3 regions of the Pseudomonas vesperimontis genome follow, and region 1 is predicted to be linked to each of the others. Evidence: predicted binding sites of a transcription regulator. Region 1 holds the regulator's gene; each other region holds the start of a gene.

Region 1 (10,389 bases):
GATCATCAACTTTGTGGTGGTCACCAAGGGCGCCGGGCGTATTTCCGAGGTGAGTGCGCGTTTCACCCTGGATGCCATGCCCGGCAAGCAAATGGCCATCGACGCTGACTTAAATGCCGGATTGATTGATCAGGTTGAAGCCAAAAAACGCCGCTCGGAAGTCTCTCAAGAAGCGGATTTTTACGGCTCTATGGACGGTGCCAGCAAATTCGTGCGCGGCGATGCGATTGCTGGCCTGCTGATTCTGTTTATTAACCTGATTGGCGGCATTGCCATCGGCATTTTCCAGCATGACCTGCCATTCTCTGAGGCTGGCAAGATTTACACCCTGCTGACCATTGGTGATGGTCTGGTCGCGCAGATTCCTTCACTGCTGCTGTCAACGGCTGCGGCGGTGATGGTGACGCGGGTGTCCAGCTCAGAAGACATGGGCGCGCAGGTTAATCGGCAGATGTTTGCCTCGCCTCGCGCGCTGGCCGTGACCGCTGCGATCATGATCATCATGGGCATGGTCCCCGGCATGCCACATTTCTTCTTTATCAGCTTGGGTCTGGCGGCAGCGGGTGCGGCTTATTGGATTGCTAACAAGCAACGTGTGGTCGCGGAAAGCGAAGTCAAGGAAGTGCAGCGCCAGCAAGACTTGCTGCCGGCGCAGAAGTCTCAAGAGGTCAAAGAGTTAGGTTGGGATGACGTCACGCCAGTGGACATGGTCGGCCTAGAAGTGGGTTATCGGCTGATCCCACTGGTTGACCGCAACCAGGGTGGTCAGTTGCTGGCGCGAATTAAAGGCGTACGCAAGAAGCTGTCCCAAGAGATGGGTTTTTTGATGCCTTCGGTGCACATTCGCGACAACCTCGACCTGCAGCCCAACGCCTACCGATTGACCCTGATGGGCGTCAGCGTGGCCGAGGCAGAGGTGTATCCCGATCGTGAGTTGGCGATCAATCCCGGCCAAGTGTTTGGCCCACTCAATGGCATTGCTGCTAAAGACCCGGCTTTCGGTCTTGAGGCGGTGTGGATCGACCCGAGCCAGCGTGACCAGGCGCAGTCGCTGGGTTACACCGTGGTGGATGCCAGTACCGTGGTTGCCACGCACCTCAACCAAGTGTTGCACAAGCATGCCCACGAGTTGCTTGGCCATGAAGAGGTGCAGCAGTTGATGCAGTTGCTAGCCAAAAGCTCGCCCAAGCTGGCCGAGGAGCTGGTACCTGGCATGATCAGCCTGTCGACCCTGCTCAAGGTCTTGCAGAGTTTGCTGCAAGAGCAGGTGCCGGTGCGTGATATTCGCACCATCGCCGAGGCCATCGCCAATGTGGCAGTGAAGAGTCAAGATCCCGCCGCGATGGTGTCGGCGGTGCGCGTCGCGCTGGCTCGTGCAATCGTGCAAAGCATTGTGGGACTAGAGCTTGAGCTGCCTGTGATCACCTTAGAACCTAGGTTGGAACAGATATTGCTCAACAGTATTCAGAAGGCCGGGCAAGGCTCAGAGGAGGGCATCCTCTTGGAGCCTGGCATGGCTGAGAAGCTGCAGCGATCCCTGGTGGAAGCGGCGCAGCGTCAGGAGATGCTCGGCAAACCAGTGATACTGCTGGTGGCCGGTCCGGTCCGGGCGATGCTCTCGCGATTCGCGCGGCTGGCAGTTCCGAGTATCCATGTGCTGGCATACCAGGAAATTCCGGATAACAAGCAGGTCACCATCGTTGCGACGGTGGGTCAGAACTAACCGAGGTTACAGGCCATGCAGGTCAAACGATTTTTCGCCGCCGATATGCGTACCGCCATGAAGCTGGTGCGTGATGAGCTGGGTGCCGATGCCTCGATCATAGGCAATCGCCGGGTTGCTGGTGGCGTTGAGCTGACGGCAGCATTGGACTACCAAGTGCCCGCTGCGCCATCGCGCCAGCCTAATCCGGCACTGGAAGCCGAATTGCGCAAAACTCAAGCGAAGATCGCCACCGCGCAGGCTGAGCTGACAACCCGTGCTCAGGTTGATGCCGGTAAAGATCGCCAGTTGTTTGGCGCGGTTGCCACTGCGCCCGTTGCTAGCTTTGCTGATGTTTTGCGCCCGGCGCGCGCGTCGACTGCCACAACGGATCAGGGCGCTCTCGATGCCATGCGCTTCGAGCTGCATGGCTTGCGCGAATTAATTGAAGTGCAGTTGGGTTCGATCGCTTGGGGGCAACTGCAAACGCGTCGCCCGCAGCAAGCCAATTTATGGCGTCGACTGCAGCGCATGGGCTTATCTGCCGAGCTGGCAAAAGCTTTACTTGAGCGCATTTCCACTATTTCCGAGCCCCGCCAAGCCTGGCGCATGCTGTTGGCGCATTTGGCTCATGCGATCAAAACACCGAAGCAGGAGCCGATGGAAGACGGCGGTGTTATTGCATTAGTGGGTCCTGCCGGCATGGGTAAAACCACCACCTTAGCCAAGCTCGCCGCACGCTATGTACTTAAATACGGTGCGCAACATATTGCCTTGGTCAGTTTGGACAGCTACCGCATCGGTGCGCAGGAGCAACTGAAAACCTTGGGTCGTATTCTTAATGTGCCCGTCACCTTGGTTGATCCAGGCCAGTCCTTGACTCAAGCCCTTGCCCCGCTGGCGCGTAAGCGGGTGGTGCTGATTGATACAGCGGGTCTCCCGGCTAATGATCCAGCGTTGCGTATGCAACTGGAAACCCTGGCCAGTCGAGGCGTTAATGCAAAAAATTATCTGGTTATGGCCTCTACCAGTCAGAGTCAAGTGCTCAAAGCCGCCTACCATAGTTACAAGCGTTGTGGTTTGAGCGGTTGCATTATCACCAAGGCCGATGAGGCCACCAGCTTGGGTGAGGTTTTAGGTCTGGCTATTAGCCAGCGTCTACCGGTAGCCTACCTAACTGATGGGCCACGTATTCCTGATGATCTGCAGATCCCGCGCAGTCATCAATTGGTCAGCCGAGCCGTTGGGCTGCAGGCGACCCAAGAACCGAGCGAGGATACGATGGCGGAGATGTTTGCCGACCTGTACCAGCAGCCCACACAGCGCGTCAGTTAAGCGCCATGCTGTTAGGTGGGACGGTACTTAACCGATCAAGTGGCTCCAGTCGACGTTAGACAAGGTGTTAGAAATTATGGGTATGCATCCCGTACAGGTGATTGCGGTGACCGGCGGCAAGGGTGGCGTCGGTAAGACCAACGTCTCAGTCAATCTGGCGATAGCTCTGGCTGATCTAGGTCGGCGAGTGATGTTGTTGGACGCCGACCTTGGCTTGGCCAACGTCGACGTGTTGTTGGGGCTGACAGCCAAGCGCACTCTGGAAGATGTGATCAGTGGCGAATGTGATCTGCGCGATGTGTTGTTGCAGGGCCCGGGTGGTATCCGCATTGTCCCGGCGGCCTCAGGTATTCAGAGTATGGTGCAGCTGTCGCCTATGCAGCATGCCGGGTTAATCCAAGCGTTTAGTGATATTAGCGACAACCTGGATGTATTGATCATCGACACAGCTGCTGGAATTGGTGATGGCGTCGTCAGCTTCGTGCGTGCAGCGCAGGAAGTGCTGGTGGTCGTGTGTGATGAGCCAACCTCAATTACCGACGCCTACGCCCTGATTAAATTGCTCAACCGCGACCACGGCATGAATCGCTTTCGCGTTTTAGCCAATATGGCTCACAGCCCGCAAGAAGGTCGTAACCTGTTTGCTAAGCTGACTAAAGTCACAGACCGTTTCCTCGATGTTGCCCTGCAATATGTCGGTGCGGTGCCTTACGATGAGTCCGTGCGCAAGGCGGTACAGAAGCAGCGCGCGGTTTACGAAGCCTTCCCGCGCTCCAAGTGCGCGCTGGCGTTTAAAGCCATCGCGCAAAAAGTTGACGCATGGCCGCTACCCGCTAACCCGCGCGGGCATTTGGAATTTTTCGTTGAGCGTTTGGTGCAACAACCGCTCGCAGACGCGGCCCTATGACAGCAGCCTCTGGACTACGTATGTATAGCAAGGCGCAGGCGCAAGACGCACAGCACCAGTTGATCGAGCGCTACGCGCCTCTGGTCAAACGCATTGCCTATCACCTGCTGGCGCGCTTACCGGCCAATGTGCAGGTTGACGATTTGATTCAAGCCGGGATGATCGGCCTACTTGAAGCTTCAAAAAAATACGATTCCAGCAAAGGAGCCAGTTTCGAGACGTTTGTGGGCATCCGCATACGTGGCTCCATGCTTGACGAGGTGCGCAAAGGTGATTGGGCGCCGCGTTCGGTGCACCGTAATAGCCGCATGGTCAGTGACGCGATTAGGAAAGTTGAGGCCAGAACGGGTCGAGACGCTAAAGATCAAGAGGTTGCGGCCGAACTAGAATTGAGTCTTGAAGATTACTACGGCATTCTTGGCGACACGCTAGGCAGCCGCCTATTCAGCTTCGACGACCTGTTGCAGGACGGCGAGCACGGCGCGATGGATGAGGATGCTGGCAGCAATCACCTTGAACCCTCTCGTGATTTGGAAGATCAACGTTTTCAAGCGGCCCTAGCAGATGCCATTGCTGGCTTGCCAGAGCGCGAGCGCCTAGTGTTAGCACTGTATTACGATGAAGAATTAAATCTAAAAGAGATTGGTGCAGTGTTGGGGGTTAGCGAGTCACGAGTAAGCCAGTTACACAGTCAGTGTGCTGCTCGCTTGCGTGCCCGCCTAGCTGAATGGCGTGCCCGCTGAATTGCACGTTAATGCTCGCCGATTTCACGATTAAAGGCGCACACAGGTCGCTGGGTGCGTTTGGGACTGTACGGAGGTCGACTTGGACAAGAACATGAAAATCCTCATCGTTGATGACTTTTCAACGATGCGACGAATCATTAAGAACCTCTTGCGTGATTTGGGGTTTACCAACACCGCCGAAGCGGATGACGGCGTAACGGCGCTGCCGATGCTGCAAAGCGGCAGTTTTGACTTTTTGGTCACGGACTGGAACATGCCTGGCATGACCGGTATCGACTTGCTGCGCGCTGTGCGTGCGGATGATCGCCTAAAAACGCTGCCGGTACTGATGGTCACGGCAGAAGCCAAGCGCGATCAGATCATCGAGGCCGCCCAAGCGGGTGTTAACGGTTATGTAGTTAAGCCGTTCACTGCTCAGGTACTTAAAGAGAAGATTGAGAAAATCTTCGAGCGCGTCAACGGCTGATGTCTGCCATGAGGGTTCTATGGAACATAATGATTCCGCTCAGGGTGATCTTGAGTCGTCCTTGAAACACAGTGCTCGCCAACTGGTAGACAGCCTTGAACGTGGCAACTTTGGTGAAGCGGTACAGCTGATACATGACCTGAACAAGGCGCGCGACCGTGGCTTGTATCATGAGGTCGGCAAGCTGACCCGAGAGCTGCATAACGCCATCGTCAATTTCCAACTCGACCCTCGTATGCCGCATGCTACCGAGGTTTCACAAATCACCGATGCCACTGAACGTTTGAATTACGTGGTGACGATGACCGAGAAAGCGGCTAATCGCACCATGGACTTGGTCGAGCAAAGTACCCCGCTGGTCAATGGTTTTAGCGATGAAGCGCATAGTTTAAGTGCTGACTGGGGGCGATTTATGCGCCGCGAGATGAGCGCTGACAACTTTCGTGAGTTGGCTAAACGGGTTGAGTCGTTTCTCGATCGCAGCGAGCGTGATGGCGCCAAACTGTCGGCCAATCTGAACGACATCATGCTGGCCCAAGATTTTCAGGACTTAACAGGGCAGGTGATTAAACGCGTCACCCAGTTGGTCACTGAAGTTGAAAGTAACCTGCTGAAACTGGTGCTAATGGCCAGCCAAGTGGATCAGTTTGCCGGCATTGAGCACAACCGCGAGATGCTCCGCGCCGAACAAGAAAAACAAAAAGAACCTTCCCATGGTGAAGGTCCGCAGATTCATGCCGATAAGCGTGAAGACGTCGCATCTAATCAAGATGATGTCGACGACCTGCTTTCCAGTCTGGGATTTTAGGAGCACGTCTTATGAGCTTCGGCGCCGATGAAGAAATCCTTCAGGACTTCCTGGTAGAGGCCGGCGAGATTATTGAACTGTTGTCTGAACAGCTTGTAGAGCTGGAAAGTCGACCCGACGATAAGAATCTGCTAAATGCTATTTTCCGCGGTTTTCATACGGTCAAAGGCGGTGCCGGGTTTCTCCAGCTCAATGAGTTGGTGGAATGCTGTCACATCGCAGAAAACGTCTTCGACATCCTGCGCAAGGGTGAGCGACGCGTCGACTCCGCATTGATGGACGTGGTGCTGGAAGCACTGGATGCCGTCACCAGTATGTTCACTGAGGTACGCGAACGTACCAGCCTGACTCCTGCTACCCCTGAGTTACTAGCCGCTTTGGCGCGTATGGCTGAACCAGGCGGCGCCGATGATAGCGCGTTGCCTGACGCGATTGCAGCACCCGAACCTGAGCCAGTCGCTGACGACATAACTGACACTGAGTTCGAGCAGTTACTCGGCTCCCTGGATAATGTGCAGGCGCCGGCGGCCAGCGCGGCCAGTGGCGATGAAATTACCGATGATGAATTTGAATCGTTGCTCGACCAGCTGCATGGTAAGGGTCAGTTTGTAGCGCCTGAAGTCGTCTCTGCGCCTACAACTCCGGCCCCTGCAACGGCGGGCAGTAACGAAATTACCGATGACGAATTTGAGTCACTACTCGATCAATTGCATGGCAAAGGCCAGTTCGCGGCGCCGGCTGCAGCAGCACCTGTTGCTCCAGCTGCCAGCGTTAAGCCTGCCGAGGCAGCGAGTGGTGATATTACCGATGATGAGTTTGAGGCCTTGCTCGATCAACTTCACGGTAAAGGTAGGTTTGTCGAGCCTGAGGTGATCAAGCCTGTTGCACCCGCACCCGCACCCGCACCCGCACCATCTTCAGCGCCCAAGCCAGCGCAAGCCCCTAAAGCTGTAGCTAAGCCCGCAGCCCCGCCCGAAGCTAAACCTGCACCGGCCAAGCCGCCAGTTTCAGCACCCTCCGCGCCTGTAGCAGAGAAGGCCTCGCCACCCAGCGAAGCAGAAACCACTGTGCGGGTCGACACCGCGCGGCTGGATGAGATCATGAATATGGTCGGTGAGCTGGTATTGGTGCGTAACCGTCTGGTCCGCCTGGGTTCCAGCAGCGGCGATGAAGCCATGTCCAAGGCAGTTTCAAACTTGGATGTGGTTACGGCTGATTTGCAAACGGCGGTAATGAAAACCCGTATGCAGCCGATCAAAAAGGTCTTCGGGCGCTTCCCGCGTCTGGTTCGTGATCTTGCCCGCAACCTTAAAAAAGAGATCAACTTAGAGCTGGTCGGTGAAGAAACCGACCTCGACAAGAACTTGGTAGAGGCGCTAGCCGACCCGCTGGTGCACTTGGTGCGTAACGCGGTCGACCATGGTATTGAAACGCCGGAAGAGCGCGAAGCGTCGGGCAAAGCACGTGGTGGTAAGGTAATCCTCTCCGCCGAGCAGGAAGGTGATCATATTCTCTTGTCGATCTCTGATGACGGTAAGGGCATGGACGCTGACGTACTGCGCGCCAAAGCCGTGGAAAAAGGTCTGTTGGATAAAGACGCTGCCGATCGCCTCAACGAGTTTGAATGTTACAACCTGATTTTTGCGCCGGGGTTCTCGACTAAAACCGAGATTTCAGATGTATCTGGCCGTGGTGTGGGCATGGATGTGGTGAAAACCAAGATCTCCCAGCTCAATGGCACCGTTAACGTGTTTTCGGTTAAGGGCCAGGGTTCGAAGATCGTCATTAAAGTGCCGTTGACGCTGGCGATCATGCCAACGCTGATGGTCATGTTGGCAAATCAAGCGTTTGCCTTCCCGCTGGTTAACGTCAATGAAATCTTCCACCTCGACCTGTCGCGCACCAACGTCGTCGACGGCCAAGAAGTGGTGATCGTACGTGACAAAGCCTTGCCGTTGTTTTACCTCAAGCGTTGGTTGATCGGTAATGCCGCTCACGTTGAGCAAGGGGAAGGTCATGTGGTGATTCTGACTGTCGGCAGCCAGCGTATCGGCTTTGTGGTTGATCAATTGGTTGGCCAGGAAGAGGTGGTGATTAAGCCTTTGGGCAAAATGCTGCAGGGCACTCCAGGTATGTCAGGTGCGACCATTACCGGTGATGGACGTATTGCCTTGATTCTTGACGTGCCGAGCATGCTCAAACGTTACGCACGGCGCATCTGATTGTTAGCGGCGCAGGTTTCTGTCGCGTCGTTTAGGAGTGTTTATGGTGGTTAAGGTGTTGGTGGTCGATGACTCCGGTTTTTTTCGTCGACGGGTGTCGGAAATTCTTTCAGCCGATCCGAATATTCAGGTGATTGGCACAGCCACTAACGGCCGCGAAGCCATTGAGCAGGCGCAAGCGCTTAAACCTGATGTGATTACCATGGATTATGAGATGCCGATGATGGATGGCATCACGGCTGTGCGTAATATCATGCAGCGCTGCCCAACGCCGGTATTGATGTTCTCTTCGCTGACCCACGAAGGCGCGCGAGTCACGCTGGATGCGCTGGAAGCGGGTGCAGTTGATTTTCTGCCGAAAAATTTTGAGGATATTTCGCGAAATCCTGAGCGAGTTAAGCAGCTGCTCTGCGAAAAAATTCATACCATTGCCCGCAGTAATCGACGCAGCCTTAGCCCGCCAACCATTGCAACGCCTGCCTCACAAGCTAAGCCGGCGGTGCGTGCTGCACCCGCGCCCGCGGCGCAGCTTCGTCCTGCTGTCGCCTCCGCGCCTACGGCTTCTAGCGCAGCGCCCAAGCGTAAGTCTTATAAGCTAGTGGCAATTGGTACCTCAACGGGCGGGCCGGTCGCGTTGCAACGTGTGTTGACTCAATTGCCGGCTAATTTTCCGTCCCCCATCGTGCTGATCCAGCACATGCCTGCCGCCTTTACTAAGGCATTTGCTGAGCGTCTCGATAAGTTGTGCCGCATCAATGTCAAAGAGGCTGAAGACGGTGATGTACTGCGTCCGGGGCTTGCACTGCTCGCGCCTGGCGGCAAGCAGATGATGGTCGATGCTCGCGGCGTGGTGAAAATCCTGCCTGGCGATGAACGCTTGAACTACAAACCCTGCGTCGATATCACCTTTGGTTCGGTCGCCAAATCTTATGCGGATAAAGTGCTAGCGGTCGTGCTGACAGGCATGGGCGCTGATGGCCGTGAAGGTGCGCGTCTGCTCAAGCAGTGCGGCAGCCAAGTATGGGCTCAGGATGAAGCCAGTTGCGTGATTTATGGCATGCCCATGGCCATCGTCAAAGCCAACTTAGCCGATGCAATCTACCCGCTGGACGATATCGGCAGGCACTTGGCGGAGACCTGTATTTAATGGATGTGCTGAGCCTTATTGGGGTCATTTTGGCGTTTGTTGCCATCCTCGGCGGCAATTACCTTGAGGGTGGCCATGTCGGCGCGTTACTCAATGGGCCAGCGGCACTAATTGTCATTGGTGGCACGCTCGGCGCAGCTTTTCTTCAGGCGCCTGTGCACTCATTTAAGCGGGCTCTGGCCATTGTCAGCTGGATTTTTTTTCCACCTCGGATAGACCTTGTAGGTGGCATTAATCGCGTAGTCGGCTGGAGTATGACCGCGCGCAAGGAGGGTTTGTTGGGCCTTGAGGCGGTGGCTGATGTCGAGGCAGACCCCTATGCGCGTAAAGGCTTGCAGCTTTTGGTCGACGGCGCTGAGCCTGAGGCCATTCGCAGCATTCTTGAAGTCGACCTGTACAACCAAGAAGGGCGAGACATTCAGGCTGCCAAGGTGTTTGAAAGTATGGGCGGTTACGCTCCAACCATTGGCATTATCGGTGCCGTTATGGGGCTGATTCATGTGATGGGCAATCTGGCTGATCCGAGCATGCTCGGCAGCGGGATTGCCGTCGCATTCGTGGCCACCATCTATGGCGTAGGTTTCGCTAACCTGCTGTTGTTACCTATTGGTAGCAAACTCAAGGCCATAGCCCAGCGTCAGTCGCGTTATCGTGAGATGTTGCTCGAAGGCATCCTGTCGATTGCCGAGGGTGAAAACCCGCGCTCCATCGAATTAAAGCTGCAAGGCTTTATGGATTGATGGGGACACGTTATGGCCCGCAGGCGTCACCAAGAAGAGCATGAAAACCACGAGCGTTGGCTGGTCTCTTATGCAGATTTCATCACCCTGCTGTTTGCGTTTTTTGTGGTGATGTATTCGATCTCGTCGATCAATGAAGGCAAGTACAAAATCCTTTCAGACAGCCTGACTGGCGTGTTCAACCAACCTGACCGTGCGATCAAACCAATACCTGTGGGCGATGAGCGCCCGCGTACCACCGAGCCGGACCGTTCGCTGGTGGATGAGGAAAGCACCCTGTCGGCTGCCGACTCACTGGAAAGTATCGCCAACAGCG
Region 2 (10,389 bases), 1.2 Mb from region 1:
TGACCGTATCAATATCTTGCTGGGTTTTGCCGGTGACCGCGATTTCCACACTGCCCGCTGGCAGGTGTTGCCAAACAGCGTGATAGTGATTAAACATCTCAGGATTATGAATCAAAAAACCAATACGATCGAGTTCGCTCGCCATGCCGTCCAATCCTGGCAATTACTGTTGGCTCATGTTACTGGAAATCCGCTGGCCGTTAAGGTGTTCTTCCGTGACGCTGCAAATCAGGCTTGCTACCCTCATCCATTCAGTAAGTGAGGCGATATATGGCATCCATTCATCCATCTGCGGACGTTCAAAGCCAGTCGATCGGCGAAGGCACTTCGGTTTGGCAGTACGTGGTGATTTTGCAGCGGGCGCGTATAGGGCGGGACTGCAATATAAATGCGCACTGCTTCATCGAGAACGATGTAGTTCTGGGTGATCGGGTGACGGTGAAGTGTGGAGTCTATCTGTGGGATGGTTTGCGTGTTGCTGACGATGTGTTTATCGGCCCTAATGCCACATTTACCAATGATCGCTTACCGCGCTCCAAGCATTACCCCGATAGCTTTGCCGAGACCGTGATTGAACAAGGCGTATCGATCGGCGCTGCTGCCGTCATTTTGCCGGGTCTTACTATTGGTAGCTGCGCGATGGTCGGTGCTGGCGCTGTCGTCACTCGTGACGTCCCACCGCGCGCACTTGTTGTAGGTAATCCTGCACGTATCGTGCGCTATCTGGATGAGTAACATGTTTCCTTTTCTTGATCTTGCTGCTCTTAATCTGCGCGATGAAGCCGCATTGACCGAAGCTTTCCAGCGCGTACTCCGATCTGGTTGGTATGTTCTGGGGGCGGAGGTTTCTGCGTTTGAGGCAGAGTACGCTGCGGCGTGCGGCGTACAACACGCTATTGGCGTCGGTAACGGCCTTGATGCGTTAACCCTGATCCTGCGCGGTTATATCCAGTTGGGGCGTTTGGTTGAGGGCGACGAAGTCATTCTGCCGGACAACAGCTTTATCGCCACTGCCTTGGCTGTAAGCGAGGCCGGGTTGACTCCAGTGCTGGTGGAACCTGATAGCGTAACGTTCAACATAGATTCTGCCGCTGTTGAAGCGGCTATCGGTGCGCGAACCAGAGCCGTGATCGCCGTGCACCTCTATGGTCAGCTCGCCGATATGGGGAGTTTGCGGGCACTCGCTGATCGTTATGATCTTTTGCTTATCGAAGATGCGGCCCAAGCCCATGGTGCTCTTGACGCTCAGGGTCGGTCAGCCGGCTCGCTTGGCGACGCGGCGGGTTTCAGTTTTTTTCCGGTAAAAAATATTGGGGCGCTCGGCGATGCCGGAGCTTTGACCACGCCCGACGATGCGCTTGCCGAGCAGGTGCGTAAGCTGCGCAGCTATGGCTCTAGCCGCAAGTACGTGCACGAGGTTCAGGGTGTCAACTCGCGGTTGGATGAGCTTCAGGCTGCATTTCTACGAGTGAAACTGCTGCGCATGGAAAGTGATGCATGCGCTCGCCGAAGGATAGCCACACGCTACATCGCCGAGATCTGTAATCCACACCTGCGTTTGCCGCAAGCGCCGGCAGTTGCGAGCAGTCATGTCTGGCATCAGTTTGTGCTTCGCTGCGAACAGCGTGAAGCGCTCCAGGCTCATTTGGAGCGCAGCGGTGTGCCGAGCCTAATTCACTATCCCATTCCAATTCATAAACAGCAGGCTTACCAAGGCTTCGCCAATCTGAACTTGCCGTTGTCCAGCCAGCTGGCTGGCGAAGTACTCAGTCTGCCTCTCTATCCAGGGCTTGCGGATACTTGGATCGATCGAACCATCGACGCATGCAATGCTTTCCGTGCGTGACATGGATGGGTGGTTCAAATTTTGCTATAGAACATAAAAATCGTGGTGGTCATGTTTTTTTGACACTACGGCTGCTCAATCCCTACCGCTCTATAGATGGTCGAGAGTATGCGGAGTGGGTTCTACCAGCGTATTTGGAGCGCTTATATGTCTCTTCAGCACTGCAAGATCATCGACCTGCCGATCATTGAGGATCGTCGCGGCAACCTCACGTTTATCGAGGGTGGTAACCACATTCCCTTTGATATTAAGCGTGTTTACTACCTCTACGATGTGCCAGGTGGCTCCCATCGAGGTGGGCATGCGCACAAGGGCTTGCACCAGTTGCTGATCGCCATGTCAGGTAGCTTCGATATTTTACTCGACGATGGTCGTACCAAATTCAAGTACCACCTCAATCGCTCCTATTACGGTCTTTATATCCCGCCAATGATCTGGCGGGAAATCGACAATTTCTCCAGCGGGTCTGTGTGCATGGTGCTGGCGTCTGAACACTTCAGCGAAGACGACTATTACCGTGATTATGATCAGTTCAGTCAGGCTGCCTCTGGCAAACCCCTCGGCTAACTAAGCACGCTGCGTCTTTACCTTTGACGTTATTTCTTTCTATTCAATTGGTTCAATCGGAGTTTTCTGTATGCCCCAGTGGAGTCATCTGCGAGATACAGTCGTCAGCGCCAAGGTGGTACCTGTTCGCAGCGCTGCGGGCTGCATCGAGCTGATGGAGCTGGCCACGGCTAACTCATGGTCACCTCCTTCACTGGAAATGGTGAACTTCTCGTTGGAGCAAAGCGTCCGTAAGGCAACGCAGATTACGTTGGCGCAATACCGTGGGCGTTTTCACGATGTGCGCCTGGTAGCCGGTATGGCGGGCATTGGCGATATCGCTCATGGTGAGTACATCTGCGACGGTGTTTATGACAACCTCGGCCGAATTAATAACGCTTGGTATGAGAAGCACGGGCTGCGCATCAACGACAGTGGCGAATGCCAGTTTTACTGTGGCAAGAGTGAGCCCTTACGCGTGGCTAATGCGATCGCTTTTTTTGGTTGGGAAAACGGCAACTATGCCCACTGGTTGAGCGAAAAACTTGGGCGTTTTTACTGGATCAATCAGGCGGTGTTGCCGGATGACACTGTTCTGTTGGTAGAGGCCGGTTTGCCGAGCTCGATCATGGAGTCCCTCGCGATCTTCTGGCCGCGGGAGAAAACTGTCTGTGTTGAGTTTGGGCGCGCTTGCGACGTATCGGTTCTTCATTACTTCTCCGATACCGCCGACATCTGGGAGCCGCGTGCCGGCTACGTTTACCGAGGCGATGAGTATCATGTTTATCCGACGGCAATCGCCTGGATGGCCTGTTATGTGAAGTCTCGCTATGAAGCAATTGACGGCCAGATCAAGGCTTATCTAATTCGCCCGCCGGGTGGTAATGGTCGCACTATCGTCAATCAGCAGGAGGTGATTCGTCAGTTGCAAGCCGATGATTTTCAGGCTTTCCAGCCGGAAATCAGCGACTTTGCTACGCAGGTTCGGAGTATGGCGTCCTGCAACCTAGGCGTCCTGGGGTCGGGAGCCGCTGCCGCTAATCTGCTGTGGATGCCCCAAGGGGCAACCCTGGTCATGCTGATTCAGGACAATCCGCAGATGTGGTATTGGTTCTTCCACACCCTGGCAGCTGCAGTAGGCGTGCGCCTGGTTTACCACCCAGTACAGGGTTTGCCTGGTACCCATACGGTCGTATTTCACTGGAGTGTCGAGTTTCCGGTGAGTGAGCTGCGGCACTGGCTGGCCCAAGATGCCGTACGCCGGGAAGAACTCTCGCAAGCGCTTCCCGAGCAGCCATTGAGCGCTGAGGCGCTGCATGGCGAGTTGGCTAATCGGCGTAAACCTGCCGTGCTGGCTTCGCTATCACCAGGGCTTGCTGCGTCAGCAACCCAGGTCGATGTCACTGTGGCCGTTATGTCCTATAATAACGCCGCGTTTATTGGTCAGACTATTGATTCGATCCTGTCTCAAGAGGGTGTTCGAGTCGAAGTGCTGGTCTATGACGACTGTTCGAAAGATAACAGTCTGGCGGTTTTGCAGGGCTACGCTGACGAGCCACGCCTGCATTACGAGGTCAACGCGCAGAACCTCGGCATGACCGGCAATTACAACAAGTGTGTGGCCGCCGGTAGTGGGCGTTATATCGTTGTTTTGGGCTCAGACGATATTCTTTATCCAGGACATTTGAGCTCTCTAGTTGAAGCGCTTGATGCTAATCCGCAGGCTGCATTGGGCTATACGCAGTGTTACTGGATCGATGAGCAGGGCACGCGCACTCAGTATGCTGAGCACCCTGGGCACCGGCCTCAGTCGTATTGCGGGGGGCGTGACGAGGTCATTGACCTGCTCAGTTTCGACAACTACATCACGCCCTCGGCCGTTATGTTACGGCGCAGCGCTTTGCATTTAGTGGCCCTCTCTGAAGGCGGTATTCATCGTCACGACATGCTGGCTGGTGACTGGGAGTTGTGGGTTCGTCTGGGCCGCGTTGCTCCAGATTTCGTTTTCTTACGTCAACCCACTGTGGGCTATCGGGTTCACGAAGGGCAGATTTCAAAAAGCTTCTATGGCAGTGATCGGCCTCTGCGCGAGCATACCGAGATACTTGAAATAAGCCTTGCTGATGCGGCAACTCGCGATCGCATGATCGCCGCTGCGCAACCGATCTGGCAGCTTTATAGGCAGCGTATCGAGGCGTATACACCTGAGGTGCGAGTGCCCTTGCAGGCCCGCATCGAGGCGATCCGTAACACGCTTTTGGAAAGTGCCGAGCGTCCAGAGTTGGAGTGCCAGTTCTCGATCATTCTCACCACGTATAATCGTCCAGACCTACTCAAGGATGCTTTAGGCAGCGTTGAACAGCAGAGCCTGCGCGACTTCGAGGTGATACTGGTCAACGATAATGGCGACCCAGTCGAGTCGCTCTTGGCCGGTTATGAGTTTCCGATCACCTACCTTCGTCAGGGCTCTAATCGCGGCTTGTCTGCTGCACGTAATGCTGGCTTGAAACAGGCAAGAGGCCGCTACGTCGTCTACTTAGATGACGATGATATTTACCTGCCGAACCATTTAGCAGTCTTGGCTGAGGCGTTTGCGGCGCATCCACGCAGCGTGGTGTACACCGGTGTGGAGTACGTCAGTGAGCGCCTGGAGAATGGGCGGCGGATCGAGCAGGGCCGCAGTAGGCCGTTTGAGCATGACATCTTTGACCGCGACCGCCTGTTTGTTCAGAACTACATCCCGGTTAATACTTGGGCGCACCCTCGTGACATGCTGGATGAGGTCGGAGAGTTCGATACGGGACTGGCTGCATTCGAAGACTGGGACATGCTCCTGCGCCTGGCCACACGTTACCCGTTTGTGCATGTGCCAGTAGTTACCAGTGAGGTACACACCCGCGACCAAGCGGCTGGCAGCGATCATATGCTGGGGCGGGAGCGGAAAAACTTCCCGGAGCTCTATCAAACCTTGTATAGGCGTTATCTCGGGTCGGCCAGTGAGGCGCTGAAGCAGGGTCGTGAAGATATGCTGCAGAGTTTGGGTGTCCTGGCTGAGGCGAGCCCGGAAGATCCGGCACTGCAGCGGTGGCTCGCCGAACGCCTGCCAACGGAAGCAGAAAACAAACTGATCAACCACTACTTGCTAGAGCATGATGGCGGACCGCTGATCGGCATTATTGTGCTCGATACCGAGACGGATTCGTCGTTATTGATGCGAACCCTGAAGAGTCTGAGTGGTGAGCGTTGTCTCTATGCCACTTTGAAGATTGTGGTTCTAACCAGCAGCACTGTACCGGCCACATCAGCTTCTGATAAGTTGCACTTTATCCAGCTGGCGGGCGGGGCAATTGCCGAGCAACTAAACCAAGCTATCAGTGTCAGCGATTTTACTTGGTTCATGCTGGTCCGTGCTGGCGATGAGTTCACCCCGAGTGGGCTGATGGTCGCAGGGCTTGAGCTAACGGCCAACCCCAAGTGTCGTGCGATTTACGGCGATCAGTTGCAGCGCTTACCTGATGGCAGCCTTGGTGGTGCCTTTCTGCCTGGCTTCAATCTTGATTTGCTACTCAGCTTCCCGCTGGTTATGGCGCGCCACTGGCTGTTCCGCCGTGATGTCTTTCTGGCTGCTGGCGGCTTTGATGCGCAGTTCGCCGATGCTCTGGAGTTTGATCTTCTCACCCGCTTAATTGAAGCAGAGGGTTTGCTCGGGTTGGGTCATGTTGATGAGCCACTGCTAATCATTGACGCGCCTGCACTGCGGGATAACCCGGATGAGAGGCGAGTAATTGAGCGCCATCTTGCCCAGCGCGGTTATCAGGCGCGGGTTATTCCAGGGCTAACTGCCCGTTACCGCATCGATTATGGTCATTCGAGTACGCCGCTGGTATCGATCATCATCGCGGTTGATGCCCCTTTGGCCTGCCTGCAGCGCTGTCTGGATAGTTTGCTCGAGAAGACTCGTTACGGACATTACGAGATACTGCTCGGTGCCCATGATGGATTGGATGCCGATACTCAGGCGTGGTTGCAGGGGATTGCCAGTCTGGCTGATGCTCGGCTCAAAGTCGTTTCTGCGGGCGATATCGTGTTGGCCCAGAATCAGGCGGCTATGGCCGCTAAAGGTGAATACCTGCTGCTACTGTCTGGTGAGTCGGTGGCGGTGAGTGAGGTCTGGCTGGACGAGTTGCTTAATCATGCGCAGCGCCCTGAAGTCGGTGTTGTTGGCGGCAAACTGCTGAGCGGTGATGGCCGTATTGATCAAGCCGGTTTGCTACTTGGGCTGCGTGGCCCTGCTGGCCGGGCTTTCGCCGGTGAGGCAATGGACAGCGCGGGCTATCTGCAACGCCTGCAGGTCGATCAGAACTACAGCGCCGTAAGTGATGCCTGCCTGATGGTACGCACTGATATCTTTCGTCAGCTTGGCGGCCTGGATGTCACGCTGAGCGCATACCGCGATGTCGATTTCTGCCTGCGCGTTCGTGCTGCAGGCTACCTGACCGTATGGGCTGCCCATGCGGTGCTGATGCATGAACATGTATATCGAGAGCCTGACGTTGGCGAGCAAGACGCACTCTACGAGCGTCACCTTCCAGACATCGCGCGTGACCCTGCCTATAACCGCAATCTGGCATTGAGTGGTCGTGGTTTTGATTTGGAGAACGATTCTGGCCTGACCTGGCGACCACTGAGCTGGCGACCGCTGCCAGTAGTGCTGGCTCATCCGGCTGACCCCTTTGGCTGCGGTAACTATCGTGTGATTAAACCGTTTTCTGCGCTAAAGGATGCCGGTATGGCTGACGGCATGATGTCCATCGGCCTGTTGCAGGTACCAGATTTGGAGCGCCTTGATCCGGATATTATCGTGCTTCAGCGTCAGATCGGTGATGAGCGCTTGGACGCCATGCGGCGGATCAAGAGATTTTCGCGCGCTTTCACCATCTATGAATTAGATGATTACCTGCCCAACTTGCCCCTAAAGAGTGTGCATCGTGCCCAAATGCCCAAGGACATACTCAAGTCCTTGCGCAAGGGGCTGAGCTTTGTTGACCGGTTCACGGTATCTACGGCGCCGTTGGCCGAGGCCTTTGCCGGTTTGCATGGCGACATTCGGGTGATCGAGAACCGCTTGCCAGTGGATTGGTGGAGCGACTTGTCGGCTAAGCGCCGGCGAGGGAGAAAGCCTCGCGTAGGCTGGGCCGGTGGTGTCAGCCATACCGGCGATCTTGAACTGATTGCTGATGTGGTGAAGGAATTGGCCGGCGAAGTTGAATGGGTTTTTATGGGCATGTGTCCGGATAAAATCCGCCCTTATGTCCATGAGGTGCATCCTGGGGTCAGCATTGATCTTTACCCGGCAGCATTGGCGAGCCTGGATCTTGATCTTGCGTTGGCTCCAGTTGAGCAAAACTTATTCAATGAGTGCAAAAGTAATTTGCGCCTGCTTGAGTACGGTGCCTGCGGCTTCCCGGTCGTGTGTAGTGATCTCATCTGTTATCAGGGCGCACTGCCGGTAACCCGGGTGAAGAACAGGTTTAAGGACTGGGTCGATGCAATCCGTATGCACATCAGCGATCTGGATGCGACTGCCATGGTGGGTGACGAGCTACGCCGGCAAATACAGGAGGGGTGGATGCTTGAAGGTGCAAATCTCGAAGCATGGCGCGTCTCATGGTTGCCTGATTGATGCCGACACAGTGCTAGCGATGGTTTAGGGCAACGGTAGAAAGTGTATTTGTGCATGAAGAACAGCGATATTTGCTGTCGAGATATCGTCAATTACTCGGTTTTTCATGGTTTGGTCGCTTAAGTGTCTGTCCTGGTTGTGGAAAAAAAAACAGCACGAGCTGCTAAAGCTGCTCATAAGACCGCCGATATAAAGATCGAATGCGAACTTTATGGGGCGTCTGAGCAAAGCAGGCCCGAAGCTCGCAAGCTCAGACAAACTTAGTATCACGGTCCTTTGGAGGCAAACACCATGGCCCTTACAGTCAACACAAACGTAGCGTCACTCAACACTCAGCGTAACCTCAACAGCTCATCTAAAGGCTTGGACACCTCATTGCAGCGTCTGTCCACAGGGTTTCGTATCAACAGTGCCAAGGATGACGCTGCCGGCTTGCAGATATCTAACCGTCTGACCAGTCAGATCAACGGTTTGAACGTTGCGACTCGTAACTCCAACGACGGTATTTCTTTGGCGCAAACCGCTGAAGGTGCATTGCAGCAGTCGACCGGTATTTTGCAACGTATTCGTGACTTGTCCCTGCAGTCTGCTAACGGCTCCAACGGCGCGACTGAGCGTGCAGCCCTCCAAGGCGAAGTGTCGCAGTTGCAACAAGAACTCAACCGTATTTCTGAAACTACCAGCTTTGGTGGCCGCAAGATTCTTGATGGTTCTTTTGGTTCGCAGGCATTCCAAGTTGGAGCAAACGCTTATGAAACCATCAGCGTATCCATCGGTTCTGCTGCTACCGACCGTATTGGCGTAAACCGTTTCACCACCGACAGCGCTGGCGCTGTGGCTACAGCTTCCGGTGCAGCATTCAGTGCTACCTCGGGCAGTTCCTACGGCAGTGCCTCATTTAATATCAACTCCAAGTTGTCTGACGGTAATGTTGCGATCTCTGGCGCAGCCAGCGGTTCAGCAAGTGAAGTAGCGCGCGCAGTTAATGCAAAGAGTGATGAAACTGGTGTGACAGCAAACGCACGCACAGTTGCAACGCTTAGCGGTATCACTGCGTCGGGTACTGTATCTTTCGATCTTTCTGGTCTAACCAGTAAGTCACTTACTACTGACTCTGCTACCGTCTCTGCAGTGGTGAATGACCTCACCGACCTGTCTTCCTTGGCCGATGCAATTAACCGTGAAACTGGTAAGACTGGCATATCGGCTGTTTCTAAGGGCGATACCATTGAATTAGTAAGCTCCCGCGGTGATGCGATTGGCATCAGCAACTACGCAGGTTCTGGTGGTGCTAGTCTGCAGACGAATAGTTTCGATGGCAAAGACGATGTGGGTACTGCTGCAGCAATTGTTGCTGGTGGTGGTGCGCGTGCCGATGGCCAAGTTCAACTTGAGGCCGCGGATGCTTTCAGCGTGAATGGTGTTACTGGCGGTTTGGGAGCTGACGGCTTCAGCGAGCTTGATGCAGTGAATACCATTGATATCAGTACCGCTGCCGGCGCTCAGAGTGCTCTCGGTATTGTTAACGGTGCGATTTCTAATATCGACAGCCAGCGAGCTCAACTTGGTGCGGTGCAAAACCGCTTCGAGAACACCATCTCGAACCTGCAGAACATCGCTGAGAACTCCTCGGCTGCTCGTAGCCGGATTCGTGATACTGACTTCGCTGCCGAAACATCGGAACTGACAAAAAATCAGATCCTGCAGCAGGCTGGTACTGCGATCTTAGCCCAGGCCAACCAGCTGCCTCAGGCTGTCCTCAGCCTGCTCGGCTAAAGGTAAAAGGGCTAGACTGCGGGGGGGAGGGCTTTGCTCTTCTCCCCGTTCCCTCATTCTGAGGATAAAGTTATGGACATTAGTTCTATTCAGAATTCGTCAGCACCCACTGCAGTTGCTTCTAAGGCTGAGCGCACACCAAATTCCTCTGCAAAAAATGTTACTGCAGAGAGTGTTGAACGTAAGCCATCTGAAGCTGTAGCAACCAGCAGCATCACAAAATCTGAGAGTGGCTCCCCGGCCTCTCGAGAAGAAATCGAAGCGGCTGTAGCGACGATTCAGGATTTTGTTCAATCGGTTCGTCGCAGCTTAAATTTTTCCCTTGAAGAGGGCAGCGGGCGCGTAGTTGTTAAAGTGACCGATGCAGGTTCAGGTGATGTGATTCGGCAAATCCCTTCTGAAGAAGCGCTGCAATTGGCAGAGAATCTTTCGGAGGTTCGTAGTTTGTTGTTCAAAGCTGAAGCTTAACCAGCAGGTTGGCACAGCTTTTGACTGATAACGCCTAACAAGTGTTTTTAGTCATTATTTTGGCGAGGTG
Region 3 (10,389 bases), 1.7 Mb from region 1:
CCAGCGCTAACCCCGCAACACTTTAACGCCATATGTAAAATAATAAACCCGCCAGTTGGCGGGTTTATTATTGCAGGGGTTATTCGGTTAGAAGTGAGTGACGCCCAGCAACCAAGCGGTAGCCAGCGCACCGGTCACACACAACAACACACCGCCCGCCGCCTGCCAATAAAACTGGCGTACCAATTCATCCTCGCCGGCGCAGGAAAGGATAAACGGCTGCGCCTCACGTGGTTTGGCCAGATGATGCTGCTCAGCTTGAGTGCTCTGCAGGCGATGGCGATCTTCAGCCTCCAGGCTGGCAGCGAGTTGCACGCGTTGCCATTCGCGCTCATCTAACTGGCCATTGCCGTCACTATCAAAGCGCTGCAGTAACCCGCCAAAATCGGCCTTCCATTCTCGAATCACAGTGCCTTGCGCTGCCGATAAATCAAAACCCTGACGCCCGCCACCGCTGCTGCGAAAGTCGCCGATGGCATACAGCGGCTGGTCGACATGCAAGCGCTCCTCGGTGTAGCGATAGCGTTGGTCATTGCTGAACAGCGCGCGCCAGCCAGTTTTTGCCGCGCCGAGGGGGTGGCGCAAGCTGCCTTTCCAGACCACGCGGGTCAGCGGCCGCACGTGCGCGCCGCGCGGATCAATCAGGCAACTGCCCGTGCTGTCGTGCAGAAGCAACAGCGCTTCGCTGCTGGCACTTTCCAACGTCCGCCAACTGCGTTTTTTACCGTTGGAGGTGTATTCCTCGATCTTGTAACGCCACCACAGGCAAGGCGTGTGAGTCAGCGGGCCGAGTAGCTGTGGGTCGGCGCTGTCACGTAGCACACCGTAGAATTCGACATAGCCTTGGGCCGCTGATCGAATTTTCGAGGTGGGCGTATCGAGCAGATGCCGAGCTTGAGAGAAACGCTGTAAAAACCACCAAGCCCCGCCCGCGCTCATCGCCGCGCTGCAGGCTAAAGCGATCACCTGTCCCTGAATATCCACGACCTAACCAAACAGTGACTTGAGGTTTACATCGGCTTTTTCGCCTTCGCTAAATTGCAACAGCACCGCTTCTTTGAAGGCAAAGGCACGGGCAATCAGCACATCGGGGAACTGCTCAATGCGCACGTTATTAAGGTTAACCGCCTCGTTGTAGAGCTCGCGGCGGTCGGCGATGCCGTTTTCCAGGCCGCTGATACGCTGCTGCAGGTGCTGGAAGCTTTCATTGGCTTTCAGTTCCGGGTAGTTCTCCGCCAACGCAAACAACTGACCAAGACCGGCGCGCAAACCTGTTTCAGCCTTGCCGAGGGCATTCATATCACCTTTAGCTTGGGCGCTAGAAACCGCTTGGCGCGCGGCAATCACCGCCTCTAACGTGCTGCGCTCGTGCTGCATGTATTGCTTGCAGGTTTCCACCAGCTTGGGCAGTTCTTCATGGCGCTGCTTAAGCATCACATCAATATTCGACCAGGCTTTGCTGACGCCATGCTTCAAGCGCACCAGCGCGTTGTAGAGCATCACAGCGTAAGCCGCGAGCAGGATCAACAGCACAATAATCACAACACTGGTAAGGCTCATGGGCAACTCCTGAACGGATCTTAAAGACGGTTTTGGCGCATTTTAGCCCTATCAATGCGGCCTGGCGCAGACTTTACCCACAGCGTTCAGTGAAAAACCGCAACCAGCCTTTGCGCAAAATGATAATATTTCGCATTATGTTTTAGCTTATGCGCCCGTCTGTTCGGACACTTCACTTTGACTTGCACAGGATTTCACCATGCTTCGTATGCCCCTAGCCTCGGCCAGCCTGCTTGCCCTCGCCATTTCTCTCGCCGGCTGTGGTGACGATACAGCGTCCGCCCGCCAGGCCGCCGCACCAGCTGCCAACAGCGCAGCGGCCACCAGCCAGATTGATCAACGCGCGGGTAACGCGGTGGTCAGCCACTACGCAGAACTGGCACTGGCCGTATTCAGCGATGCCGCCAGCACCGGTAAAACCTTGCAAGCAGCGGTTGATGCCCTGCTCGCCAACCCGAATACCGACACCTTAAACGCGGCTCGCGCTGCCTGGTTGGCGGCGCGCGTGCCGTACATGCAAAGTGAAGTGTTCCGCTTTGGCAATGCCGTCGTCGACGACTGGGAAGGCCAGATGAACGCGTGGCCATTGGATGAAGGCCTGATTGATTACGTTGCCCAAGACTACCAATATGCCCTGGGCAACCCGGGCGCCAGCGCCAACATCATCGCCAATACTGAAATCCAAGTCGGCGAAGATAAACTCGACGCCAGCACCATCACCCCAGAACTGCTCGCCAGCCTGAATGAACTGGGTGGCTCCGAAGCTAACGTCGCCACCGGCTACCACGCCATCGAGTTTCTGCTTTGGGGCCAAGACCTCAACGGCAGCAACCCAGGTGCCGGCGAGCGCCCGGCCAGCGACTTTGTGGTCGGTGAGGGCGCAACCGGTGGCAATAATGAGCGCCGCGGTGCCTTCCTCAAAGCGGCGACTGACCTGCTGGTTAGCGACCTGGATGCGATGGTCGTGCAATGGCAGCCAGGTAACGCGAGCAACTACCGCGCCCAGCTTGAAGCTGAGTCAGCCGAAAACGGCTTGCGCAAAATGCTCTTTGGTATGGGTAGCCTGTCCCTTGGTGAGCTGGCCGGCGAGCGCATGAAGGTCGCGCTGGAAGCCAACTCCACCGAAGACGAGCACGACTGCTTCAGCGACAACACCCACAACTCGCACTTCTACAACGCCAAAGGCATCCGTAACGTCTACTTGGGCGAATACAAAAAAGTTGATGGCAGCACCCTGACCGGCCCAAGCCTGTCGTCGATGGTGGCCACGCTGGACGCAGCTGCCGACAGCACGTTGCAAGCCGACCTCGCGGCCACTGAAGCTAAACTGCAGGCACTGGTCGACAGCGCCAATAATGGTCAGCACTTCGACCAACTGATCGCCGCCGACAACAGCGATGGCCAGCAGATCGTCCGTGATGCAATCGCCGCACTGGTTACACAGACCAGCGCCATCGAGCAGGCCGCCGGTAAGCTGGGCATCGGTGATCTCAATCCAGACACCGCTGACCACAGCTTCTGATCAAAACGCTGACTCGCTGCGCGTCAGCGATGCCCGCTCAAAAGCCGCACCCCTGCAAAGAGGCGCGGCTTTTTAATAGCTGCGGCTTTTAGTCACCATTGATAATGCAAATCCGTCTTATTTAAACAGTGACGGGCTGTTAATGTTTAGTCACTGTTTTCTGCTGCGGATGTTCATGCATGTTTGCGCCGTGTCGCCTCGCATTATTACTGGCCCTTGGACTGTCGCTAACGGCCTGCGACCAAACTCCACGCTTCACCCAAGCGGAACCCGGCGAAGCCTTGTCTGCCGGCAGCGCTACCGTGCGCAAAACTGACCAGAATGCCTTCTCTCTGCCGTCGGCTAACCTGGCACCCTCAAGACGCTTAGATTTCAGCGTCGGTAACAGCTTCTTCCGTAACCCTTGGGTCAGCGCGCCGGCCACCACCACCGCGCGCGATGGCCTTGGCCCGCTGTTCAATACCAACGCCTGCCAGAACTGCCACATTAAAGACGGTCGCGGCCACCCGCCTGCCGCGGATGCGCTCAGTTCAGTGTCGATGCTGGTGCGCCTGTCGATCCCAGCTGGCAGCGAGCATGCGGCCATTATTCAACGCCTCGGCGTACTGGCCGAACCCACCTACGGCGGCCAATTGCAGGACACAGCCAACCCCGGCATTACTCCAGAAGCCAAGGTGCGCGTCAGCTACAGCAGCGAGCATGTAAGGTTTGCTGACGGCCTGCAGGTAGAGCTGCGCAAGCCTACGCTGCAGATCAGCCAACTCGGCTACGGCGCCCTGCACCCCGACACGCTGTTTTCGGCCCGAATCGCCCCGCCGATGATCGGCCTTGGCTTACTGGAAGCGATTCCTGAGGCGGCCATCCTGGCCAATGCCGACCCCGAGGATAGCAACGGCGATGGTATTTCCGGGCGCGCCAACCAGGTCTGGGACCACGCAGAGCAGCGTACCGTGCTCGGCCGCTTTGGTTGGAAGGCCGGGCAACCAAACCTCAATCAACAAAATGCGGATGCTTTTGCCAACGACATGGGCCTGACCAGCACGTTGATCAGCCATGACAATTGCAGCGAAACGCAAACAGACTGCCGCAATGCCGCGAATGGCGGTGCACCGGAAGTCAGCGATAACATTCTCGCCAACGTGCTGTTTTACACCCGTAACCTCGGCGTACCGGCGCGCCGCGATGCTGATACGCCGTCGGTGTTAGCCGGTAAAAACCTGTTCTATCAGGCCGGCTGTCAGGGCTGCCACACCGCGAAATTCACCACAGCCCCGGACGCGGCTGAGCCCGAGCTGGCCAACCAAGTGATCCGCTCCTACACCGACCTGCTGCTGCATGACATGGGCCCAGGCTTGGCCGATAACCGCCCAGAGTTCCTCGCCACGGGTAACGAATGGCGCACCCCACCGCTGTGGGGCATCGGCTTGACCGAAACAGTTAATGGTCACACCCAGTTTTTGCATGACGGCCGCGCCCGCACTCTGCTGGAGGCCATTGCCTGGCACGGCGGTGAAGCCGAAGCCGCCAAACAACAGGTACTGACATTTAACGCTGATGAGCGCGACGCGCTGTTGGCCTTCCTGAACTCGCTGTAAGGAGTCACCGATGAACCGCTCCCCCCTAGGCTTAGCTTTACTCAGCCTGACACTCACCGCCTGCAGCCCAGCGGACCCGCAGCAACAGGTCAGCCGCGCGCTGACCGATGGCGTGGTGCTGCCGATTTACAGTGCGTGGCATGAGGCCGACCGCCAACTGGCGAGCAGTGGCCAAGCCTTCTGCACCAACCAGCAAAGCCTTGCCCAAGCGCGCCAAGCCTTTGCCAGCGCGCAGAGCGCTTGGGCCGCTGTACAACCGGTGTTGCTCGGCCCATTGGCGGAAGGTAACCGCGCCTGGCAGGTGCAATTTTGGCCTGACAAAAAGAACCTGGTCGCGCGTCAGGTTGAAGCGCTGGTCAGCAAGAAACCTACCTTAACCCCGGCTGACTTGGATACATCCAGCGTCGTGGTGCAAGGCCTTACTGCCTATGAATACCTGCTGTTTGATTCGGCGATTGACCTAAACAACGCCGAGCAAAAAGCCCGCTACTGCCCGCTGCTCGTGGCCATTGGCCAACACCAGCAAACCCTCGCGGCCGATGTACTTGCTAGCTGGCAGAGTGAAGACGGCATGGCGGCGCAGCTAAAGGACTTCCCCAATGCGCGCTTCGCAGAAGCCCCGGAAGCGGTGGCGGAATTGCTGCGCACCCACGTCAGTGCCATTGATGGACTGAAAAAGAAACTCGGCACGCCCATGGGCCGGCAAAGTAATGGTCAGCCGCAGCCTTATCAAGCCGAAGCATGGCGCAGCAACGCCAGCCTGACTAACCTCGCGGCCAGCTTAGCCAGCGCTGAACGGATGTGGCTGGGCGCCGAACAAGACGGTATCCAAGCGCTACTGGGCAGTGATCAAGACGCGCTAAAACAACGTATCAACGTCGCCTACAGCGACACCCGTCAGCGCCTAGCGGCTGCCCAGCGCCCACTCGCTGAACTGCTCGGTGACGAAGCCGGCCGCGCCGAACTCAGCGCTCTGTATGACAGTTTGAGCACTCTGCATCGCTTGCATGAAGCCGAACTGGCGAAAACCTTGGGCATTCAATTGGGCTTCAACGCCCATGACGGCGACTGAACCATGCAGATCAACCGCCGCGCCTTTCTCGGCCTCAGTGCAGCCGCCGTGGCCGCCACGGCAGTGGCCGCCACGTCACTCACTGCGACAGCATTGATCGGCAACACGCTGGCCGGTTGGACGCTTATTAATGGGGGCGCACAGCCGCTGCTGCTGTCGGCGCGGAATAACAGCGCCGGTAAGCATTTCGCGGTCGGCTATCGGCTGGACGGCAGCCAAGCATTCGCCACGCCAGTTGGCGAACGCTGCCACGATGTGATCGCCCATCCGTTTTTGCCCATGGCACTGTTTGTTGGGCGCCGGCCAAGTACCGAGAGCTACTTGATCGACACCCGTGACGGCCGCCTGCTGCAAACCTTACGCTCAGCCCAGCAGCGCCATTTTTACGGCCATGCGGTGTTTCACAAAGACGGCGAATGGCTGTACGCCACCGAAAACGACACCTCTGAACCCGGTCGCGGTGTGCTCGGCGTCTACCGCCTGCAAGGAGAACAACTCCTGCGCAGCAGCGAATTGTCGACCCACGGCATTGGTCCGCATCAGCTGCTCTGGCTGCCAGACGGTGAAACCCTGGCGGTGGCCAACGGCGGCATCCGCACCGAGGCCGACAGCCGCGTTGAGATGAACCTAAGCAGTATGGAGTCGAGCCTGGTGCTGCTGCGCCGCGATGGCAGCCTGGTGAGTAAAGAACAACTGCCCGAGCAGATGAACAGCGTGCGCCATATGGCCGTGGCCAGCGATGGCACCGTTGTCACCGGCCAGCAATATATGGGCGAGTTCAGCGATAACGTACCGCTGCTTGCGATTAAACGCCCCGGCCATGCCTTTCAGCACTTCCCAGTGGCCGAAGCGCAGCGCCAGCTGATGAGCCAATACACCGCCAGCGTGGCGATCCATAGCGAACTGCGCCTGCTCGCCCTGACTGCACCGCGCGGCAACCGCGTATTTATCTGGGATTTAGACAGCACCGAACTGCGCCTCGATGCGCACGTGGCCGACTGCGCCGGCGTGGGTGCGGTCAGTGACGGCTTTGTCGTCAGCAGCGGCGTGGGCCGTTGCCGCCTGTATAACTGCCGCCCTGCACGCATTGTCAGCCACCCCCTGCAACTGCCCGCAGGGTTATGGGACAACCATTTGCGCGTAGCCTAGCCGGTAGGCGTGAACTTACCCCCCACCTGCACGCCTGAAACACAATACACAACATGTTAAAGAACGCCGTCGCAGAGCCGATCTATACTTTTGCGTGATCGCTTATCACGCCCCGTTCGATCGGCTGTCGAGGGGGAATCTTTGCCGTAAGGCGCACTTGATGTCTCAGGCATCCCGCCTTCCACATTTAGGGGTATCACCATGTTCCTGAAAACATCCTTGCGTGCGCAAATACTCGCCCTACTCGGCGCAAGCCTGGCACTGATTCTGGTGACGGCGCTGGCCTGCTTTAGCTTCCTGTCCAACGGTATGCAGGCCTACCAAGGTCTGCTGGCCGGGCCATTAGAGAAATCGGCGCGAATTGACGCGACCAATCTGAACTTCAAGACTCAGGTTCAGGAATGGAAGAACGTCTTGCTGCGGGGCAGTGACAAGGCTCAATTCGACAAATTCTGGGGTCAGTTCGAGGCGCAGGAGCGCAACGTGCAGGACCAGTTGGGGCAACTGAGTGAACTGGCAGTTAACGACCGCACCCTCAAAACCAAGATCGATAACTTGCGCAATGAGCACCAGATACTTGGGGTGAATTACCGCAAAGGCCGCGATGCCTATCTTGCCGCAGGCGCTGACTTTCGTATCGGTGACAAAGCGGTATCAGGCATCGACCGCAACACGGCTCAGCAAATGGAAGCACTGGCCATCGAACTGCATAAACAGGGGTTGGAGCAGGCAACGCTGATCAACGCTGCAGCTGATCGCACGATTATCTTGGGCACTCTGCTGATGCTCGGCGCCACAGTTATTATCGGGCTGTTCGGCTTGTGGCTAATCAACCGTAACCTGATTACCCCAATCCGCGAATTAATCGAACACATCGCCCAACTCAGCCAGGGCAACTTCGGCAAACATGTTGAGTCCATTCGCCAGGATGAGCTGGGCAAGCTGGCCGTGGCCGCTAATATCCTGCGTGATTTTCTAGCAGACACCTTCACCCGCTTGAAGCGCAGTACCGTCGATTTAGATACGGCCAGCGGCGAACTCAACTCCATTGCCACGCTAATGGCTCAGGGCACTCGTGAACAATTTTCGCGCACCGACCAGGTGGCCACAGCCATGCATGAAATGTCTGCTACTGCCCAGGAAGTTGCTCGCCATGCAGTCGAGGCTTCTAGCGCTGCCGATGCTGCTGACAACGCGGCCCGTAAGGGCGAAATGGTTATGCAGGCGACCATCAGCACCATTACTGATATTCGCGGTGAAATCAGCAACACCTCCGAAGTGATTCGCCGCCTGGAAAGCGACACTGGACGTATCAGCAAAGTGTTGGAAGTGATTCGCGGCATCGCCGAGCAGACCAACCTGCTGGCGCTAAACGCGGCCATCGAAGCAGCGCGGGCGGGCGAGCAAGGACGCGGCTTTGCGGTCGTTGCTGACGAGGTCCGTACCCTTGCCCAGCGCACGGCCGTATCCACTGCTGAGATTCATCAGATCATTGATACGGTGCAAACGGGGGCAGTCAATGCGGTGCGCGCCATTCAGAGCGGCCAGCAGCGCAGCGAGGAAGGCGTGACCCGGGTCACTGAGGCGGGTGCCACATTACAGCTGATCACTCAGGCCGTGGAGGCGATCCGTGATATGAACCGGCAGATCGCCACTGCTGCTGAGGAGCAGACCTCGGTGGCCGAAGACATCTCACGTAACCTCACAGAGATCACTGCCATTGCCACGGCAAACCAGGAAAACGTACTACGTACCGAACGTGCTGGGGGAAACCTGCAGGTACTGTCCAGCCAGCTCAACGAGGTCACCCAACGCCTAAGTGCATAAGTCGCTTTAGATAAGAAAAAATGCCAGCCGCAGCTGGCATTTTTTTTAAAACCTGACTCAGTAGGAATTTTTTACACCGCCGCTTTGCACAAATGCCAATCTTTGACAGGCCTCGACACGAGGTCTACTGTGCCCCACTTGCCTATTCCCAGGCCCCTCTCCGCCTTGCCAAGGAACCGGAATATGTTGCTCCGTCGCATGCTGTTTATGCTCGGCGCCGTACTCGTTGTGGTACTCGCCCTCGCCGCCTACAAAGGCTATTCCATTTATCAGCAAGTGCAGACGTTCTCGGCACCGCAGCCGGCTATCAGCATTGATGCTGCAACGGCAGAACAACGACCATGGCAGAGCCGTATTCCGGCCATCGGCACGCTTATCGCATTCCAAGGCGTCGACTTGACGGTTGAGGTCGGTGGCACCGTGCAAAAGGTGCTGTTTACCTCGGGTGAAAACGTCGGTTTTGAACAACCGTTGATCCAGATGAACAGCGATGTAGAGCAAGCCAACCTGGCCACCGCGCAAGCAGACTTAGGGTTAGCGCGGGTGGAATATGAGCGCGGCCGCAGCTTGATCAACCGCCAGAGCATCTCCAAGAGCGAGTTCGACCGCCTTGCCGCCAGCCTGCAAAAAGCCGATGCCAGCGTCGCGCAACTGCAAGCGCAACTGGCCAAGAAACGCATCTTGGCACCGTTTGCCGGCACCATCGGCATCCGTCAGGTCGATGTCGGCGACTTCCTGGCCTCCGGTACCACCATTGCCACCCTGCAGGACCTGAGCAAGCTGTACGTGGACTTCTTCCTGCCGGAGCAAGCGGTGCCCAAGCTGGCCATTGCTGAGCGTGTGCGTTTCCGGGTCGCGGCCTACCCAGGCGAAGTGTTTGAGGGTGAAATTAGCGCGATTAACCCCAAAGTCGAAAACACCACGCGTAACGTGCAAGTGCGTGCCATGTTGGCCAACCCCGAGAACAAATTGCTGCCTGGCATGTTCGCCAATATAGAGGTGCTATTGCCCGGTGATGAGCAGGTGGTGGTCGTGCCGGAAACGGCGATCAACTTCACCCTCTACGGCAACTCGGTGTACCTCATCAACGAGAAAAAAGATGAGAGCGACCAAGTGATCAAAGATGAAAACGGCCAGGCCGAGCTGAGCGTGGAACGGCGTTTTGTTGAGACGGGCGAGCGTCGCGAGGGCCAAGTGATCATCAGTAAAGGCCTGCAAGCCGGTGAGCGGGTGGTCTCTGCTGGCCAGCTGAAACTGGATAACGGTGCCCATGTCAGCATCGCCAACGCACCGGCCAAGCCGAGCGACGAGTAACAGGCTGCTGCATAACGTCGAACCCGCAACGTAGGCAGCGGCGCAACGGCGCAAAGTGACCGGCGCTGCAAAGGAATTTATTTATGGCTTTTACTGATCCCTTTATCCGTCGCCCGGTACTGGCGACCGTGGTCAGTTTGTTGATCATCCTGCTTGGCTTCCAGGCGTTCAGCAAACTCACCATCCGCCAGTATCCGCAGATGGAAAACGCACTGATCACGGTGACCACGGCTTATCCCGGGGCCAATGCCGAGACTATTCAAGGCTACATCACCCAGCCGCTGCAGCAGAGCCTCGCGAGCGCCGACGGTATCGACTACATGACCTCGGTGAGCCGACAGAATGTGTCG

What was found. Region 1 encodes FliA, which starts transcription of late flagellar genes. Its sites were predicted from a motif close to CTAAAGTTTNNNNNNNNNNNGCCGNTAA; they were not measured.
Positions count from the first base shown of each region.
Region 2: a site for FliA is predicted at 8,239-8,266, ahead of WF513_RS11530 (flagellin). Genes of this name have one in related genera too.
Region 3: a site for FliA is predicted at 6,955-6,982, ahead of WF513_RS13795 (methyl-accepting chemotaxis protein). Genes of this name have one in related genera too.

Region 1 covers NZ_CP149803.1:1,221,552-1,231,940, forward strand. Annotated here, with positions in the region: gene flhA (flagellar biosynthesis protein FlhA) at 1-1,723, shown strand, start outside; gene flhF (flagellar biosynthesis protein FlhF) at 1,739-3,037, shown strand; gene fleN (flagellar synthesis regulator FleN) at 3,114-3,944, shown strand; gene fliA (RNA polymerase sigma factor FliA) at 3,941-4,687, shown strand; gene WF513_RS05785 (chemotaxis response regulator CheY) at 4,782-5,156, shown strand; gene WF513_RS05790 (protein phosphatase CheZ) at 5,176-5,964, shown strand; gene WF513_RS05795 (chemotaxis protein CheA) at 5,976-8,186, shown strand; gene WF513_RS05800 (chemotaxis response regulator protein-glutamate methylesterase) at 8,230-9,333, shown strand; gene WF513_RS05805 (flagellar motor protein) at 9,333-10,073, shown strand; gene motD (flagellar motor protein MotD) at 10,086-10,389, shown strand, end outside.
Region 2 covers NZ_CP149803.1:2,419,766-2,430,154, reverse strand. Annotated here, with positions in the region: gene WF513_RS11555 (CDP-glycerol glycerophosphotransferase family protein) at 1-145, opposite strand, end outside; gene WF513_RS11550 (acyltransferase) at 271-735, shown strand; gene WF513_RS11545 (DegT/DnrJ/EryC1/StrS family aminotransferase) at 737-1,846, shown strand; gene WF513_RS11540 (FdtA/QdtA family cupin domain-containing protein) at 1,994-2,413, shown strand; gene WF513_RS11535 (glycosyltransferase) at 2,484-8,075, shown strand; gene WF513_RS11530 (flagellin) at 8,367-9,851, shown strand; gene WF513_RS11525 (flagellar protein FlaG) at 9,924-10,319, shown strand.
Region 3 covers NZ_CP149803.1:2,890,998-2,901,386, forward strand. Annotated here, with positions in the region: gene WF513_RS13760 (EAL domain-containing protein) at 1-26, shown strand, start outside; gene WF513_RS13765 (GIDE domain-containing protein) at 88-939, opposite strand; gene WF513_RS13770 (LemA family protein) at 988-1,560, opposite strand; gene WF513_RS13775 (imelysin family protein) at 1,760-3,082, shown strand; gene WF513_RS13780 (di-heme oxidoredictase family protein) at 3,262-4,677, shown strand; gene WF513_RS13785 (imelysin family protein) at 4,688-5,749, shown strand; gene WF513_RS13790 (DUF1513 domain-containing protein) at 5,759-6,898, shown strand; gene WF513_RS13795 (methyl-accepting chemotaxis protein) at 7,100-8,725, shown strand; gene WF513_RS13800 (efflux RND transporter periplasmic adaptor subunit) at 8,909-10,039, shown strand; gene WF513_RS13805 (multidrug efflux RND transporter permease subunit) at 10,123-10,389, shown strand, end outside.